3 regions of the Streptomyces sp. NPDC060232 genome follow, and region 2 is predicted to be linked to each of the others. Evidence: riboswitches for the same ligand, from Rfam matches in the RefSeq annotation. Region 2 holds a riboswitch; each other region holds the start of a gene.

Region 1 (5,762 bases), on a different contig from region 2:
CACTTGACCCGGTCCGGCATCCCGCCGGCGCTCGGGAAGCCCTGGAGCACCTCGATGGCGTCGCGGCGGCGGATGTAGTCCTCGTGCGCGGCCTGGTAGGCGGCGGCGAGCTCCGGGTCCTCGGCGAGCCGGGCCTGCATCTCCTTCATCACGCCGTTGGCCTCCAGCGTGCCGATGGCGGAGGCCGCGCGCGGGCACGTCAGGTAGTACAGCGTCGGGAAGGGGGTGCCGTCGGGAAGCCGCGGCGCGGTCTCCACCACGTCGGGCTGCCCGCAGGGGCAGCGGTGCGCGATGGCGCGCAGCCCGCGCGGCGGGCGGCCGAGCTGCTGCTCGAACGCCTCGATGTCCGCGTCGGTCGGCTCGGTCCGGTCGGTCTGGGGCGGGGGCGTCTGCATGCCTGGAGGAAGTCTCTTCGTTCTCGTGGATGGGTGCTGCGGTGCTAGTCGCCGGGGCGGTCGGCCTTGTCGACGCCGTCCCAGACGTTGGAATACCAGGGGCGGTCCGAGCCGGTCTGGCCGGTCCGGTGCGGCTCCGGGGGCTGGGACCCGGGGTCGCTCATGATGTAGCCGACCTCCCCCGGGCGCAGGAAGTGCAGGTGCTTGCGCGCCTGCTGCTCCGCGTAGGCGTCGTCCTGCCAGCGGGCCTTCTCGTCACGGAGCCGCTCCAGGCGGTCCCGCGCGGCAGCCGCGGCCCGCTGCTGCTCCGCGATCTCCGAGCGCTGGGAGACGTACTGGCGCATCGGATACGCGAGGGCGACCACCAGCGTACAGAGCACGAGCACCAGGAGCGCGGCCCTGCCGGTGAGGCGGCTGCGGCGCACCTGCCGGCGCGACTGCGAGCGGTAGACGTGGGCCGCGGTCCGCTCACCGAGCTGCTTGAGCCGCGTCGCCGTGGAGAAGGTGGAGAACCGATCCCGGTTCCCGGCCATTGGTCCGCCTCCCCTTTGTACGCACTACGCAATACGTCCCCGCACACGGTACGGGACCGAGTGCGGGGACGTACGGAGGCAGAGCGTGATTAGCCCTTGAAGCGCGGGAAGGCGCTGCGGCCCGCGTACACCGCGGCGTCGTCGAGGATCTCCTCGATGCGCAGCAGCTGGTTGTACTTGGCGACGCGGTCCGAGCGGGCCGGGGCGCCGGTCTTGATCTGACCGCAGTTCACGGCGACGGCGAGGTCGGCGATGGTGACGTCCTCGGTCTCGCCGGAGCGGTGCGACATCATGCACTTGAAGCCGTTGCGCTGGGCCATCTCGACGGCGTCGAGGGTCTCGGTCAGCGAACCGATCTGGTTCACCTTCACGAGCAGGGCGTTCGCGGAGCCCTCCTCGATGCCGCGGGCGAGGCGCTCGGGGTTGGTGACGAAGAGGTCGTCGCCGACGATCTGGACCTTGGCGCCCAGGCGGTCGGTGATCGTCTTCCAGCCGGCCCAGTCGTCCTCGAACAGCGGGTCCTCGATGGAGACGAGCGGGTACGCCTCGACGAGCTCGGCGTAGTAGTCGGTCATCTCGGCGGCCGAGCGGGACTGGCCCTCGAACTCGTACTTGCCGTCCTTGTAGAACTCGGACGCGGCGACGTCGAGCGCGAGCGCGATGTCCTTGCCCGGGGTGTAGCCGGCCTGCTTGATGGCCTCGATGATGAGGTCGAGCGCAGCGCGGTTGGACTCCAGGTTCGGGGCGAAGCCGCCCTCGTCACCGAGGCCGGTGGACAGGCCCTTGGTGTGCAGGACCTTCTTGAGGGTGTGGTAGACCTCGGCGCCCCAGCGCAGCGCCTCGGAGAAGGACTCCGCCCCGATCGGGGCGATCATGAACTCCTGGATGTCGACGTTGGAGTCGGCGTGCGACCCACCGTTGAGGATGTTCATCATCGGAACGGGCAGCAGGTGCGCGTTCGGACCGCCGAGGTAGCGGAAGAGGGGGAGGTCCGAGGCCTCGGACGCGGCGTGCGCGACGGCGAGCGAGACGCCGAGGATGGCGTTGGCGCCGAGCGAGCCCTTGTTGTCGGTGGCGTCCAGGTCGAACATGGCCTGGTCGATCAGGCGCTGCTCGGTGGCGTCGTAGCCGACGAGCTCCGGGCCGATCTGCTCGATGACGGCGAGGACGGCCTTCTCGACACCCTTGCCCATGTAACGGTTGGGGTCACCGTCACGGAGCTCGATGGCCTCGAAGGCACCGGTGGAGGCGCCGGACGGAACGGCAGCACGGCCGGTGCTGCCGTCGTCGAGGCCCACCTCGACCTCGACCGTGGGATTGCCTCGGGAGTCCAGGATTTCCCGGGCTACGACGACGTCGATGGACGGCACGAGCATCTCCTTCTGGGATGTGACGCTGGGTGTGCGGTGGCGTCAGGCCGTGGGATGGCCTGGCCGACTAGAGCCTAACCGGATCCGGGCACTCGCCCTGCCGACCGCCCGGGTCCTGGGACGAAAAAGGGCCCGAATACCCCTCTTCCCGGACATAGAGCCCTGGATGACGGGGGTTCCGCTCTCGCACACACCGCCGCCCGGCGCGTGGGGGGAGGGGCGCCGGGCGGTGGAGTTCTGCGCGTTGCGTACGCTTTCGCGGCTATTGCCGCAGCGGTCAGCTGAGCTTGAGCTTCTGACCCGGGAAGATCAGGTCGGCGTCCGAGACGATGTCCTTGTTCAGCTCGAACAGCTGCTGCCAGCCGCCCTTGACGCCGTTGGCCTCGGCGATGGTGCCCAGGGTGTCGCCGGCCTTGACCTCGTACGAGCCGTTGCCGGTCTTCGGCGCGGCCGGAGCCTCGGTGCGCTCGGAGCGGGTGACCGGGGCCTCGGCGCGCTTGGTGTCCTTCTTCGGCGCGGCCTTGGTCTCGGTCTTCTTGGTCTTCTTGGTCTCGGTCTTCTTCGTCTCGGCCTTCGGCTTGGTGGAAGCCGGAGCCTCGGAGGAGCCGCCGGTGTACGAGGAGTTCGACAGGCCCTTGCCGCAGTGCGGCCAGGCGCCCTTGCCCTGCTTCTTCAGGACCTTCTCGGCCACGGCTATCTGCTGCGCCTTCGAGGCCTGGTTGGCCTGGGCGGCGTACGACTTGCCGCCGAAGGCCGCCCACGTGGAGGACGAGAACTGCAGACCGCCGTAGTAGCCGTTGCCCGTGTTGATGGCCCAGTTGCCGCCGGACTCGCACTGCGCGACCTTGTCCCACTCGGACGCGGTGGCGGCACTGGCGGCGCCCGCGGTCATCAGGGGGGCGGCGACGGCCACGCCGGCGACACCGGCGAGCGTGACGATGCGAACGGCCTTGGAGCCGCGACGGTGCTTGCCCTTGCCGGAAAGCAGCATGAGGTTTCTCCTCACCGACGCCTACGAGGTGAGCTGTCGGGTTCGGGCCTGTGAGTGCCCGGCGATGCGACCTGGCGCACCGCTTAACCCCAAGCCGCTTGCGTGACCGTCTCTCAACGGCCGCTCGCGGCACCTACCTTGGTTCCCCCGCTCCTGCCTTCGGCGCTTGACGCGACGACTGTTCCCCCCGTCCGCCGGCAGGACTCGGCGATGCGGTCGGAGGAGCTCGCGGTGGCGAGCGATTCAGAAGGTAGACACAGCTCTCCCCGATGTTCAACGAGGAACATCGGGGAGAAAGGGCCCCTACTTGCGCTCTCCGAAGCGGTGTTTGCGCAGGTGAGGCCGGGGTTTGCGGAAGCCCCCGGGCGAGACACGCCAGTTGACCGGAAGAGACACATGTCTCACTTGCAGAAAACAGACAATCAAGGTCTTTCCGGGCGAACCAACTGTCCTTATTGCATGGTTAGATCCAGGTTCTGCCCGGGCTTGATCAGGTTGGCGTCCTCGCCGATGACCTGCTCGTTGGCCGCGTAGAGGCCGCTCCAGCCGCCCTTCACACCCTTGGCGACCGCGATGGTCGCCAGGCTGTCGCCCTCCCGCACCGTGTAGACGGGGTCCGACGCGCCATCAGACCCGGCGCCCTCCTCGGGGGAGGGCGCACCGCGGTGCTTGCCGTTGCCCTCGGCCGGAGTGGCGCCCGGGGTCGCCGGGGTCTCCGGGGTCGCGGGGGCCGTCGGGCCGGTCGGGTCGGTCGGGGACGGACGCGGGGTGACCGGCGGGGTCGTGGGCGCCGTCGGGTCCGCCGGGTCCGTCGGGTCGGTCGGGAGGACCGGGGCCGTCGGGTCGGCGGGGCTCACCGGCCCGGTCGCCGGGTCGGTCGGGGCACCCGGGTCGACCGGCGGCGTCGTCGGGACGTCGGGCGCGGGCATGACGGGCAGTCCGAGGGACGGCGCGTCCGGGATCAGGAACGGGCTGCCCGAGGGGCTCGGCGTCTCCGCGGTCGAGAGCCCGAAGTCCGTCGCCGGCTTGCCGCCCTTGGCGGAGGGCACGGTGTCGTCCGGGCGGGACGGCGCGGGGCCCACCACGGTGGGGCTGCCGGGCAGACCGGGGTCGACGACCGCGGCCGGACCCTGCTGGTCCAGTCCGGCGGAGGCGGCGCACAGCGGCCAGGCCTGCGGACCCTGGGAGGCCAGCACGCGCTCGGCCACCGCTATCTGCTGCGAGCGGCTCGCGAGGTCGGCCCGCTCGGCGAAGTCCAGACCGCCGGCGTTCTCCCACTGCTCCTGGGTGAACTGGAGGCCGCCGTACGCGCCACTGCCGAAGTTGGCGCTCCACGAGCCGCCGCTCTCGCACTCGGCCACCTTGTCCCAGGTGGCGGTGTCGGCAGCGGTGGCGCTGGTGGCGGCAAGCAGTGGCATGGCCAGCGCAGAGCCAGTGACTCCGGCTGTGACTACCAGCGCGGGGACCTGGCGGGGTCGTCTGTGACGGCCGTTCCCGGAGAGCATGAGGGATCACCTTTCGCATAACAGCGGGGTAACGGCAGAACCTAGCGGCCTCGGAACGATTGTCACAAGTTCAAGCAGGATCTGACTTTTGATCAGATCCTGCGCAAGTGTTTTGAACCGTGAAGCGAACGGGAAGAGTACGCAGCCCACGCATGATCAACCCCCCACGCCAGCGCAGGTCTTGGGGCGGAACGGCGAGTTCCAGGTCCGGCAGGCGGGTGAGCAGGGTGGCGAGCGCGGTCGTTCCTTCGAGCCGGGCCAGCGGCGCGCCCAGGCAGTAGTGGATGCCGTGCCCGTACCCGAGGTGCTGGTTGTCGCCCCTGGAGAGGTCGAGGGTGTCCGGGTCGGTGAACCGCTCGGGGTCCCGGTCGGCGGCGGCGAGGACGACCAGGACCGGATCGCCGGTCTCGACGCGCTCACCGCCGAGGGTCAGCGGCTCGGTGGCGAACCGCCACGTCGCCAGCTCCACGGGGCCGTCGTAGCGCAGGAGTTCCTCCACGCCGGTGGCCAGCAGTCCGCTCTCCCCGGCGGCCAGGGAGCTCTGCAGGCGCTCGCGTTGGACGGGGTTCATGAAGAGGGAGTGGACGCCGTTGCCGATGAGGTTCACGGTCGTCTCGAAGCCGGCGAAGAGCAGGATGAAGGCCATCGCGGTGGCCTCGCCCTCCGTCAGATGGTCGCCGTGGTCGCTCGCCCGGATCAGGTCGGACATCAGATCGTCGCCCAGATCATCCCTTTTACGGTGGATGAGTTCACCGAGATAGGTCCGCATCTGCTTCACCGACCGGGCGACCCCGCCCCGCGGACCGCCGCCGTGGCGGATCATCATCCCGGCCCAGTCGCGGAAGTCGTCCTGGTCCTCGCGCGGTACTCCGAGCATCTCGCAGATGGCGTAGATGGGCAGCGGGAAGGCGAACTCGTGGATGAGGTCCGCCTCCCCCCTCCCCGCGAACCCGTCGATCAGGTGATCG
Region 2 (5,762 bases):
GTGTGTCCCTCGGGCGAGAGGTGCAGCCGGTCCGCGTCCCAGGCGCGCCGGTCCTGTACGGACTTCAGCGACCAGAGGTCGAGGACCGGGCAGTCGTAGCGGTCGGCGATGGCGCGCACGTGCGCGCTGTACGTCGCGACCTTGCCGCGGAGGTGTTTGAGGACGGGCACTCCCCGGGTGTCGAAGCCGGTGGTGATCATGACGCGGCCGACGGCTCCGGTGAGGTCGGCCACGGCCGCCTCGAACCGTTCCGCCACGTCGTCCGGGTCGCTGCCGGGCCGGATGATGTCGTTGCCGCCCGCGCAGAAGGTGACCAGGTCCGGGGCGAGGGCCTTGGCCCTCGGCACCTGGTCCGCCACGATCTGGTCGAGGAGCTTGCCGCGCACCGCGAGGTTCGCGTACCGGAAGTCGTGCTCGTCGCGCTGATCGGCCAGGAGCACGGCGAGCCGGTCCGCCCAGCCGAGAAAAGAATCCCCAGGCCCCGGGTCCCCCACGCCCTCTGTGAAGCTGTCCCCGATCGCCGCGTACGAGCCGATGGTCTTGAGTTTCGTCGTCGTCGCTGCCACGAGAACCCATCCTTCACTCCCGCAAGCAACCTACGCCAACGTAATGAGGGGTTGACGGGCCGTGATCTCTACCACGCCGGGCATAAGGAATAAGTACACGTGAGGCCGGGACCCCCCTCGGGTCCCGGCCTCACGCGTGTCGGTGCTCCGTCGGCGGGTGCCGTCAGAGGCTGGCGCCCTTCGAGCGGAGGTAGGCGATGGGGTCCATGTCCGAGCCGTAGGACGGGCTCGTACGGATCTCGAAGTGCAGGTGCGGGCCGGTCGAGTTGCCCGTGGAGCCGGAGAGGCCGATGCTCTGGCCGGAGGTGACGCTCTGGCCGGAGGAGACCGAGAGCTGGGAGAGGTGGGCGTACTGGGAGTACTTGCCGTCCGCGTGCCGGATGACGACCTCGTTGCCGTACGAGCCGCTCCAGCCGGCGGAGACGACGGTGCCGGCGCCGACGGCCCTGACGGTGGTGCCCATGGGGGCGATGAAGTCGACGCCGGTGTGGTAGCCGGATGACCACATGGCGCCCGCGACCTTGTACTGGGTGGAGACGCCGCCGCTGACCGGGGCCACGAAGCCGGAGGCGGCGGGCTGCGCGGCGGGGGCCGGGGCCGCAGGGGCGGAGTCCTGCCGCGCCTGCGGGGCGGCGGGGCGGCCGGCCGGCTTCGCCGCCTTCGGGGCCGCCTTCGGCGCGGCCTGGGGGGCGGTGCGCGGGGCGGGGACGGCGTCGACCGGTGCGGCGGCTTCACCGCGGCCGCCGAGGGTCAGCTTCAGGCCGGGGTGGATCAGCGACGGGTTGGTGCCGACCGCCTCGCGGTTGTCGGCGTACAGCTGCTGCCAGCCGCCGGAGAGGTTGCGCTCCGCGGCGATCTCGGAGAGGCAGTCGCCGGGGACGACCGTGTAGACGGTCGGCGCGGCCTGCACGGCGGCCGCGGGAGCGGCGGGCGCGGCCTGGAGGGCGGCAGGGGCCTGCGGGGCCACCGCGGGTACGACGGCGGGGGCCGCCGCCGGGGCGCCGGCCGCGTTGGCGCCGGCGGCACCCATCAGCGGCAGGGCGAGGGCCGCGCCGCCGGTGCCTGCGACCGCGAATCCGCGGGAAATGGAAAGGGACTTGGGACGGCGGTGCTTACCCTTTGCAGGCATGGCGCATTCCTCTCCGGCGCCTGCGAGGTGAGCTGTCGGGTTCGGACTGGAGATGTCCGGCCGTACATGCACGGGACATGAACGGCTTCACCCCGAGCCGTACCGGAGGAAAGATCTCCGGAACAGCGGCTTACCTGGTTCCCCCGCTCCTGCCGCGCGAAATGGTTCGGGTGCGGTTTCCGGGCGGCGGCAGGATTCGGCGATCCACCCGGATCGATCGCGAAGGTAATCCCTTGCGGGCACGCCGAACAAGCTGCGAATTCCCTGACGGATTCACAGGTATGAGGGACCGCCGGAATTCCGGTCACCCTCTGTCCATTCCGCTCCGCCAACAGCCGTCCCCACCGGGCCATTCGGCCTCGGCGATCAGGCACTCACGGTCACCGTATGATCTGGCTCACGGGGACGTGCCCGATCTCGCCTCCGGTTATTGCAAGTTGGCGCCAAGTAGCTCAATTCGGACAGAGCCCCCACGAGAGGCGGAGGAGTTCCCTTGACCCAGCAGATACAGGAGCCGGAGCTGACCGGAGTGCGCAATTTCCGCGATGTGGGCGGATTGCCGACTTCTGATGGACGAACGGTCGGGACGGGACGACTCTTCCGAAGCGGACATCTCGCACATGCCACCGAAACTGATGCAGAGTTCCTCACTTCGCTCGGTCTCCACACCGTCTTCGACTTCCGCAACGGCGCCGATCACGCCCTGGAGGGCCCGGACGTCGAACTGCCCGGCGTACGGAACGTCAACATCCCGCTCTCGGACCCGGCGGACGGCCGGGAGTTCTGGCGGCTGGTCCGCGACGGCGACCTCGACCAGCTCCGCTCGATCCTGGGTGACGGCAAGGCGGCGGCCCGGATGTCGGACTCCTACCGCCGGATCATCCGCGACCGCACCACCGAGCACAGCCGGGTCGTCCACGCCCTCGCCGAGGACAGCGTCCCCGCCCTCCTGCACTGCGCGGCCGGCAAGGACCGGGCGGGGCTCTCCGTCGCCGTCACCCTCCTCGCGGTCGGCGTCGAGCGCGAGGCGATCGTGGCGGACTACCTGGAGTCCAACGCCCCGCACCGCCGCTACCGGGTGCACCGCAGCTCCGCGTCGGCCGAGGCCCGCTCGCCCGAGGTGATGGAGCTGCTCGCGCCGCTCTTCGACGCCCGCGCCGAGTACCTGATCGCCGCCTTCGACACCATCGACCAGGTCTGGGGCGGGGTGGACCGCTACCTGGCGCAGGGCCTCGGGCTGACGCCCGAGACCCTCGACCGGCTCCGGGACCGGCTGCTGGTCTGATCCGCCCGCCGAGGGACGCGTACCGGGCGACGGACACCGGGGACGGACACCGCGGAGGCAGGCCGTCAGCGCGCCGCGACGGCCTGCTTCACCAGCGTCCTGCCGAAGTCCCACATCAGAGCGGACCCGCCGTGCGCCTCGTCCATGACCTCGCGGAAGGCGCCGACGAACCGGTCGACGTCCCGCTCGTCCAGCACCAGCGGCGGAATCAGCTTGATCACCTCCAGGTGGTCCCCGGAGACCTGCGTGAGGATCCGGTGCTTCTGGAGCAGCGGCGCCACGACCATCTGCGCGAAAAGGCCCTTGCGGGCCGCCTGCAGCACCGTCCAGCGGCTGCGCAGCCCCAGCGAGGACGGCCGGCCGAACTCGATGCCGATCATCAGCCCGCGCCCGCGCACCTCGTGCAGCAGCTCGTACTCGTCCACCAGGGCGGCGAGCCGCCCGCGCAGCAGGTCACCCGTCGTCCGGGCCCGGTCCACGAGGTGCTCGTCCTCCATGACGGACAGCACCGCCAGCCCGGCCGCCATCGCCTGCGCGTTGGACCCGAAGCTCGCGGAGTGCACGAGCACCCGGTCCATGGACGAGTAGACCTTCTTGAAGATCCAGTCCTTGCCCAGGGTCGCGCCGACCGGCACGTAGCCGCCCGACAGCGCCTTGGCCACGCACACCAGGTCGGGCTCCACACCCGGCTCGTGCTGGTACGCGTAGAAGTCCCCGGTGCGTCCCAGTCCGGTCTGCACCTCGTCCGCGATCAGCAGGGCCTTGTGCCGGTGCAGCAGCTCCTGCGCGGCGCGCAGGAAGCCGGGCGGGGCCGCGAGGACCCCCTTGCCCTGGATCGGCTCGACGACGAAGGCGGCGACGTCGCCGCGCTGCAGCTCGCGCTCCAGGGCTGCCAGGTCGCCCAGCGCGACCTTGGTGTCGGGCAGCAGCGGTGCGAAGCCGTCCCGGAACCCGCCCTCGCCGTTGACCGAGAGCGAGCCGGCCGTCAGCCCGTGGAAGGCGTGGTCGCAGTAGAGGATCCTGGGCCGCCCGGTGGCGTACCGGGCGAACTTCAGGGCCGTCTCTACCGCCTCGGTGCCGCTGTTGCCGAAGAAGACGCGGTCCAGGTGCGGGCTGTACGAGAGGAGCTTCTCGGCCAGCAGTCCGGGCAGCGGCTGGCAGTCGAAGCGTGTGAGGTCTGCGAGCTGGGCGTCCAGGACGTCGTGCAGGGCCCGTCGGACGACGGGGTGGTGGCGGCCGAGGCCCATCACCCCGAAGCCGGCCAGCATGTCGAGGTAGTCGTTGCCGTCCGCGTCCCAGAAGTGGGCTCCCTCGGCCCGCTCGTAGACCTTGTCGAAGCCGATGGCGCGCAGCATCCGGGGCAGTTGGTGGTTGAGGTGGCGGGTGTGCAGCTCGTACCGCTCCGCCCCGCGTGCGGCCAGCAGGGCGCCGAGGTCGAAACCGGCGCCCCGCCCCTCTTCCGCCGGGCTCATGCCGACCTGTCCCGGTTGCCTCCGACCGTCTCCCGGGCGGCCCGCAGGGATTCCTTGAGGGAGCCCATGGTGGCGAGGACGGCGGTGGGCTCGTAGCCGCAGTGCGCCATGCAGTTCGCGCAGCGCGGGTCCTTTCCGCGGCCGTACTTGTTCCAGTCGGTTTCCTCGACGAGTTCCCGGTAGGTGGGGACGTAGCCGTCGCTCATCAGGTAGCAGGGGCGCTGCCAGCCGAAGAGGGAGTAATTCGGAATGGCCCAGGCCGTGCAGGGGAAATCGACCTTTCCTTCCAGGAAGTCCAGGAAGAGCGGTGAGTGGTTGAGCCGCCAGCGCCGCCGGTTGCCGCCCGCGAAGGCCTTTCTGAAGAGTTCACGGGTCTGGTCGACGCCCAGGAAGTGTTCCTGGTCCGGTGCCTTCTCGTAGGCATAGGCGGGCGAGATCATCATTTCGTCGACCTGGAGGTCGTCATTGAGGAAGTTGAGCACCTCGATGATCGTCTGCGGGGTGTCGGTGTTGAAGAAGGTGGAGTTCGTGGTGACCCGGAATCCGCGCCTCTTCGCCTCCTTGATGGCCTCGACCGCCTCGTCGAAGACGCCCTCCTTCGCCACCGACTCGTCGTGGCGCTCGCGCAGGCCGTCGATGTGCACCGCGAACGCGAAGTACGGGGAGGGGGTGAACTTCTCGATCTTCTTGCGCAGCAGCATGGCGTTGGTGCAGAGGAACACGTACTTCCGCCGTGCCACCAACTGCCGCACGATCTCGTGGATCTGCGGGTGCATCAAGGGCTCCCCGCCCGCGATGGACACCATGGGCGCACCGGATTCCAGTACGGCGCCTACCGCCTGGGCCACCGGCATGCGCTGCTTGAGCACTCCTGCCGGGTGCTGGATCTTCCCGCACCCCTCGCAGGCCAGGTTGCACGCGTAGAGGGGCTCCAGCTCGACGATCAGCGGGAACTTCTCACGCTTGCGAAGCTTCTGTTCGAGCAGATAGGTCCCGACCCTGATGGTCTGGCGCAGCGGCATGGCCATCTGGCTCACCTCCTGGGGAGCAGCGAAGAACGGTGCCATTGGTAAAACGCGGGCAGTACGGCACGCAGAACACGGAAGGCCGATATTCCCCCGCGCACCGTGCCGATCCGGACGAGCTCATGCTCCGGAGCGTCCACGATCACCCGGACGGCCGCAACAGGGCGGTCGGCGCCCCGGACGGCGGCCCAGAGGGTCGCCGCGGACTCCATGTCGACCGCGACGGCGCCCGTGGCGCGCAGTTGCGCCCGCTCCTGGCCGCGGACGACGTGGTCGGAGCCGGTC
Region 3 (5,762 bases), on a different contig from region 2:
ACCAAGAATGTATGTGCTGGGTGTCTGGCTGGTCTGGCGGGGGTCTGGCTGGGTCCTGCCGTGTCCGGCGGGGGTACGACGCCGACCATTGTGGCCCGAGGGACCGACAACGCCGACTCCGACCCAGGTCTGGCCCGGGAACTTATCCGGTGGCCGACGCGCTTGCATACAGTGGCAGGTCTGACGGAAATCTCTGCATCGCGATCGAAGGGACCACATGCCCATGGGTCACACGGCCACAGCCCAGGCCGGCTCCGGCGGCCTGACAGCGACCGAGCACCGGCTGGCCAACGGCCTGCGCGTGGTGTTGTCCGAGGACCACCTGACCCCGGTCGCCGCGGTCTGCCTCTGGTACGACGTCGGCTCGCGCCACGAAGTCAAGGGGCGTACCGGCCTGGCTCACCTCTTCGAGCACCTGATGTTCCAGGGTTCGGCGAGCGTACCGGGCAACGGACACTTCGAGCTGGTCCAGGGTGCCGGCGGCTCCCTCAACGGCACCACCAGCTTCGAGCGCACCAACTACTTCGAGACGATGCCGACCCACCAGCTGGAGCTCGCGCTCTGGCTGGAGGCGGACCGGATGGGCTCGCTGCTGGCCGCCCTGGACGAGGAGTCCATGGAGAACCAGCGCGACGTCGTCAAGAACGAGCGCCGCCAGCGCTACGACAACGTGCCGTACGGCACCGCCTTCGAGCGGCTGACCGCCCTGGCGTACCCCGAGGGCCACCCCTACCACCACACCCCGATCGGCTCCATGGCCGACCTGGACGCCGCGTCCCTGGAGGACGCGCGCACCTTCTTCCGTACGTACTACGCGCCCAACAACGCGGTGCTGTCGGTCGTCGGCGACATCGACCCCGAGCAGACGCTCGCCTGGATCGAGAAGTACTTCGGCACCATCCCCTCCCACGACGGCAAGCAGCCGCCCCGCGACGGCTCGCTGCCCGACACCATCGGGGAGCAGCTGCGCGAGGAGATCGTCGAGGACGTCCCGGCGCGCGCGCTGATGGCCGCCTACCGCCTGCCGCACGACGGCACCCGCGAGTGCGACGCCGCCGACGTGGCGCTGACCATCCTGGGCGGCGGGGAGTCCTCGCTGCTCCACAACCGCCTGGTACGCCGCGACCAGACGGCCGTCGCCGCGGGATTCGGCGTGCTGCGCCTGGCCGGGGCGCCGTCGCTGGGCTGGCTGGACGTCAAGACCTCCAGCGGGGTCGAGATCCCCGCCATCGAGGCGGCCGTCGACGAGGAGCTCGCGCGGTTCGCCGCGGAGGGCCCGACCGCCGAGGAGATGGAGCGCGCCCAGGCGCAACTGGAGCGCGAATGGCTGGACCGGCTGAGCACGGTGGCCGGCCGCGCCGACGAACTCTGCCGCTACGCGGTGCTGTTCGGCGACCCGCAGCTGGCCCTCACCGCCGTCCAGCGCGTCCTCGACATCACCGCCGAGGAGGTGCAGGCCGTGGCCGCGGCCCGACTGCGTCCCGACAACCGCGTGGTGCTCGTCTACGAGCCCCTCGCGGCGGACGCGGCCGTGGGCGGAGAGGGCGAAGAGAACGCCGACAGCGACGAGAACGAGGGGGCGGAGCAGTGAGCGACACCGCAGCCGTCACGATGACCTTCCACCCGCGCCCGCAGGCCGGCGAGCCGCAGCCGTGGGCCTTCCCGGCCCCCGAGCGCTCGACGCTGCTCAACGGGCTGACCCTGCTGCGCTGCCACCGGCCGGGCCAGCAGGTCGTCGCGGTCGAGGTGAACCTCACCGCGCCCCTGGACGCCGAGCCCGAGGGCCTGGACGGCGTGGCGACCATCATGGCGCGCGCCCTGTCGGAGGGCACCGACAAGCACTCCGCCGAGGAGTTCGCGGCCGAGCTGGAGCGCTGCGGAGCCACCCTCGACGCGCACGCCGACCACCCGGGCCTGCGGGTCTCCCTGGAGGTGCCCGCCTCCCGGCTGGCCAAGGCGCTGAGCCTGCTCGCCGAGGCGCTGCGCGCGCCCGCCTTCGCCGACGCCGAGGTCGACCGGCTGGTGCGCAACCGGCTCGACGAGATCCCGCACGAGCTGGCCAACCCCCAGCGCCGCGCCGCCAAGCAGCTCTCCAAGGAGCTCTTCCCGGCGTCCCTGCGGATGTCCCGGCCGCGCCAGGGCACCGAGGAGACGGTCGCCCGCATCGACTCCGCCGCCGTACGTGCCTTCTACGAGGCCCACGTACGCCCCGCCACCGCCACCGCGGTGGTCGTCGGCGACCTGACCGGCATCGACCTGGACGCCGTGCTGGCGGACACCCTGGGCGCCTGGACCGGCGACACCGCCGAGGCGCGCCCCGTGCCGCCCGTGACCGCCGACGACACCGGCCGCGTGGTCATCGTCGACCGGCCGGGGGCGGTCCAGACGCAGCTGCTGATCGGACGCATCGGGGCGGACCGGCACGACCGCGTCTGGGCGGCCCAGGTGCTGGGCACGTACTGCCTGGGCGGCACCCTCACCTCCCGCCTGGACAAGGTGCTGCGCGAGGAGAAGGGGTACACCTACGGCGTGCGGGCCTTCGGCCAGGTGCTGCGCTCCACCGCCGACGGCAAGGGCGCCTGCATGCTCGCGATCAGCGGCTCGGTGGACACCCCCAACACCGGACCGGCGCTGGAGGACCTCTGGAAGGTGCTGCGCACCCTCGCGGAGGGCGGTCTGACCGACGCCGAGCGCGATGTGGCCGTGCAGAACCTGGTGGGCGTGGCCCCGCTGAAGTTCGAGACGGCGGCCTCGGTCGCCGGGACCCTGGCCGACCAGGTCGAGCAGGAGCTGCCGGACGACTACCAGGCGCAGCTGTACGCGCAGTTGGCCGAAACCGGCACGGTGGAGGCCACCACGGCCGTCGTGAAGGCGTTCCCGGCGGACCGGCTGGTCACGATCCTGGTGGGCGACGCGGCGGTGATCGAGGAGCCCGTGCGGGCCCTCGGGATCGGTGACGTCACGGTGGTCGCCAACTGACGTCGCGGGCGCCCGGATGACGGGCAACTGACGCACCTTTCAAGGGGCTCCGGCGATTTTCCGCCGGAGCCCCTTTTGTCCGGTTGATGGCGAGGTTGCTTGTATGCGGTGTGGCGTACGCAACAAAAGGGCGCGTCTGTTTGGCGATTGACTGATGATCCGCCTAGCGTCATCCGTGCTGTTCGTCAGTTGTGCCCGCCGCACCCGCGGCACCGGACAGCGATCGCCGAGTCCCCGTCAGGCGCGAGCCTGGGGAGCCGGGGACCCACATCAGTCCCTGGGGTGAATCGGACCCCCTCGCAAGAGGAGGCCCGTAGGAGACCTTCCTGCTCCGAACCCGTCAGCTAACCCGGTAGGCGAGAAGGAAGGAAAGGATCAAACCCTTCATGGCGTTTGGCAGTCGTCCCGCTGGTACCGGCAAGCACCGTGGTTCCAGCCGCCTGAGCAAGAAGACCGCCGGCTACGCCGGTATCGCCGCGATCGCCACCACGGGTGTGGTCGGCTCCCTCGCCGCCCCGGCCTTCGCCGCGGACAACCACAGCAGCTCCGCCCCGGAGAACGGGCTGGGTGCCGTCGTCGTCGCCGAGGACCTCGCGGGCGACATCCAGGACCAGGCAGAGGCCCAGCAGCGCGCCGCCGAGCACGCCGCCGCCAAGGCCCAGGCCGAGGCCGACGCCAAGCAGAAGGCCGCCGAGGCCAAGCGCCTCGCCGAGGCCAAGGCGAAGGCCGAGCGCGAGGCCGCCGAGCGCGCCGCCCGCGAAGAGGAGCGCAAGCGCCTCAACACCTTCGTCTCCCCGCTGAACGGCTCCTACGTCAGCACGCAGTACAAGGCCGGCGGCGGCATGTGGTCCTCCGGCAGCCACACCGGCATCGACTTCCACGCCGCCTCCGGCACCTCGGTCCACGCGGTGGGCCTCGGCACCGTCGTCGAGGCCGGCTGGGGCGGCGCGTACGGCAACAACGTCGTCATCAAGCACAACGACGGCACGTTCACGCAGTACGGCCACCTGTCCTCGCTGAGCGTCTCCGTCGGCCAGCAGGTCACCCCGGGCCAGCAGATCGGCCTGTCGGGCTCCACCGGCAACTCCAGCGGCCCGCACCTGCACTTCGAGGCCCGCACCGGCTCGCAGTACGGCTCGGACATCGACCCGATCGCGTACCTGCGCTCGCACGGCGTCAGCCTCTGACCCGTTCCGCGGCCCACCGAGTACCGCGCACAGCTTCACGAAGGCCCCGCCTCCCGAGCCGGGGTCTTCGTGTTTTTGCGTTCCGGCGCAATGTTTCGGATTTCCGTCCGCTCTCGAAATCTTGCTGTGCTGCAATAGAGTCGTTGTGTGCGCGTGGGTGCGCACGGGGGCTGGCGGTCGGAAATAGGCGGAGGTTCGGTCTTGCGTATTCCTGCGCACGCGGTATGCACGGCAATTCGCGACGACATCGTCTCCGGGGTGTTCGAACCAGGCGGTCGGCTGACCGAGGAGGTGCTGGCCCGGCGGTACGGGGTCTCGCGGGTACCGGTGCGCGAGGCGTTGCGGACCCTGGAGTCCGAGGGCTTCGTGACCACGCGCCGCCACGCCGGCGCCTGTGTGGCCGAGCCCACCGCGCAGGAGGCCGCGGACCTCCTGGAGTTGCGGATGCTGCTGGAGCCGCTGGCGGCGTCCAGGGCCGCCCGGCGCCGCACCGACGCCCACCTCAAGGTGCTGCGGGGGCTGGTCAGGCTGGGTCAGGAGCGGGCCAGGCGGGGCCAGGGCGAGGACCTGAGGGCGCTCGGGGGCTGGTTCCACGAGACGCTCGCACAGGCCTCCGCAAGCCCCGGACTGATCGCGCTGCTCACGCAGATGCGGCACAAGGTGGCGTGGATGTTCGTGGTGGAGGCGCCCGCCCGGCCCGCGGAGTCCTGGGCGGAGCACGGCGCGATCGTCGACGCGGTGGCGCGCGGCGACGCCGAGCGGGCGCGCACCCTGGCCGCGATCCACGCCGATCGCGCGACTGCCGCGCACCGGCTGAGGCGGCATCCGGTGAGCACTTCGCAACCTGCCGTAAACATGTCGGGCGGCCGGCATTAACAGGAGCCGTATACAAAGGGTGGAATGGCGGGAATTAGCGGCCGCCGGTGGTGGCGGGGTAATTCGCCGTGTCGAATTCCTGCGGAGCGGCCGTAAAGTGGCGGTGCGCGCCGCTCGGCAGGCCGAGTCGCATTCGTTTCTCTGAATTCCGTGCGAACGCCGAAGCCGGGTCCCCCTCGCGAGGGGGACCCGGCTTCGGCGCAGGTGTCGGTGGGAGAACCCGAAGGGTCAGACCGTCTCGGGGAGCTCTTCGAGGCCCTCGGCGACCAGCTTCGCGAGGCGGTCCAGGGCGGCCTCCGCACCCTCGGCCTCGGAGGCGAGGACGATCTCCTCGCCGCCTTGGGCGCCCAGGCCCAGCACCGCCAGCATGGAGGCGGCGTTGACGGGGTCGCCGCCGGACTTCGCGATGGTCACCGGGACGCCGGAAGCGGTCGTCGCACGGACGAAGATCGAGGCGGGACGAGCGTGCAGGCCCTCGGCCCAACCGACGTTGACGCGGCGCTCTGCCATGGTGATGCCCTTCAGGTTCTTACGGTTGTCTAGACCAGTCTCTCACGGCGCCCCGAATGCTCGGACCGGCCCTCGGTCTGGATCCCCTGATTCCGCCGACGAACGAGCTTCCCCAGCTTGCACCGGTTCGTCCCGGCTTGCCTACTACGCCGCGCGAACGCCGTCCCGCCCGGTCCGGCCCGGTCCGGCCGTAAGGTATGCGCATGACCA

What was found. A riboswitch is a leader RNA that binds a small molecule or an ion and turns the genes downstream of it on or off. The one in region 2 is predicted to bind cyclic di-AMP.
Region 1: linked by a shared signal. The riboswitch ahead of ACFWFZ_RS29835 (transglycosylase family protein) and the one ahead of ACFWFZ_RS14325 (LysM peptidoglycan-binding domain-containing M23 family metallopeptidase) in region 2 are both predicted to bind cyclic di-AMP.
Region 3: linked by a shared signal. The riboswitch ahead of ACFWFZ_RS21015 (M23 family metallopeptidase) and the one ahead of ACFWFZ_RS14325 (LysM peptidoglycan-binding domain-containing M23 family metallopeptidase) in region 2 are both predicted to bind cyclic di-AMP.

The regions. Positions count from the first base shown of each region.
Region 1 covers NZ_JBHXAG010000027.1:49,494-55,255, forward strand. Annotated here, with positions in the region: gene ACFWFZ_RS29820 (DUF501 domain-containing protein) at 1-395, opposite strand, end outside; gene ACFWFZ_RS29825 (septum formation initiator family protein) at 440-928, opposite strand; gene eno (phosphopyruvate hydratase) at 1,018-2,304, opposite strand; gene ACFWFZ_RS29835 (transglycosylase family protein) at 2,576-3,289, opposite strand; cyclic di-AMP (ydaO/yuaA leader) riboswitch at 3,293-3,464, opposite strand; gene ACFWFZ_RS29840 (transglycosylase family protein) at 3,742-4,707, opposite strand; gene ACFWFZ_RS29845 (cytochrome P450) at 4,865-5,762, opposite strand, start outside.
Region 2 covers NZ_JBHXAG010000008.1:139,527-145,288, forward strand. Annotated here, with positions in the region: gene ACFWFZ_RS14320 (SGNH/GDSL hydrolase family protein) at 1-566, opposite strand, end outside; gene ACFWFZ_RS14325 (LysM peptidoglycan-binding domain-containing M23 family metallopeptidase) at 730-1,695, opposite strand; cyclic di-AMP (ydaO/yuaA leader) riboswitch at 1,700-1,907, opposite strand; gene ACFWFZ_RS14330 (tyrosine-protein phosphatase) at 2,189-2,980, shown strand; gene ACFWFZ_RS14335 (aspartate aminotransferase family protein) at 3,046-4,452, opposite strand; gene hpnH (adenosyl-hopene transferase HpnH) at 4,449-5,480, opposite strand; gene ACFWFZ_RS14345 (1-hydroxy-2-methyl-2-butenyl 4-diphosphate reductase) at 5,486-5,762, opposite strand, start outside.
Region 3 covers NZ_JBHXAG010000014.1:35,141-40,902, forward strand. Annotated here, with positions in the region: gene ACFWFZ_RS21005 (M16 family metallopeptidase) at 224-1,591, shown strand; gene ACFWFZ_RS21010 (M16 family metallopeptidase) at 1,612-2,979, shown strand; cyclic di-AMP (ydaO/yuaA leader) riboswitch at 3,194-3,353, shown strand; gene ACFWFZ_RS21015 (M23 family metallopeptidase) at 3,366-4,166, shown strand; gene ACFWFZ_RS21020 (GntR family transcriptional regulator) at 4,368-5,042, shown strand; gene ACFWFZ_RS21025 (HPr family phosphocarrier protein) at 5,271-5,552, opposite strand; gene ACFWFZ_RS21030 (GNAT family N-acetyltransferase) at 5,750-5,762, shown strand, end outside.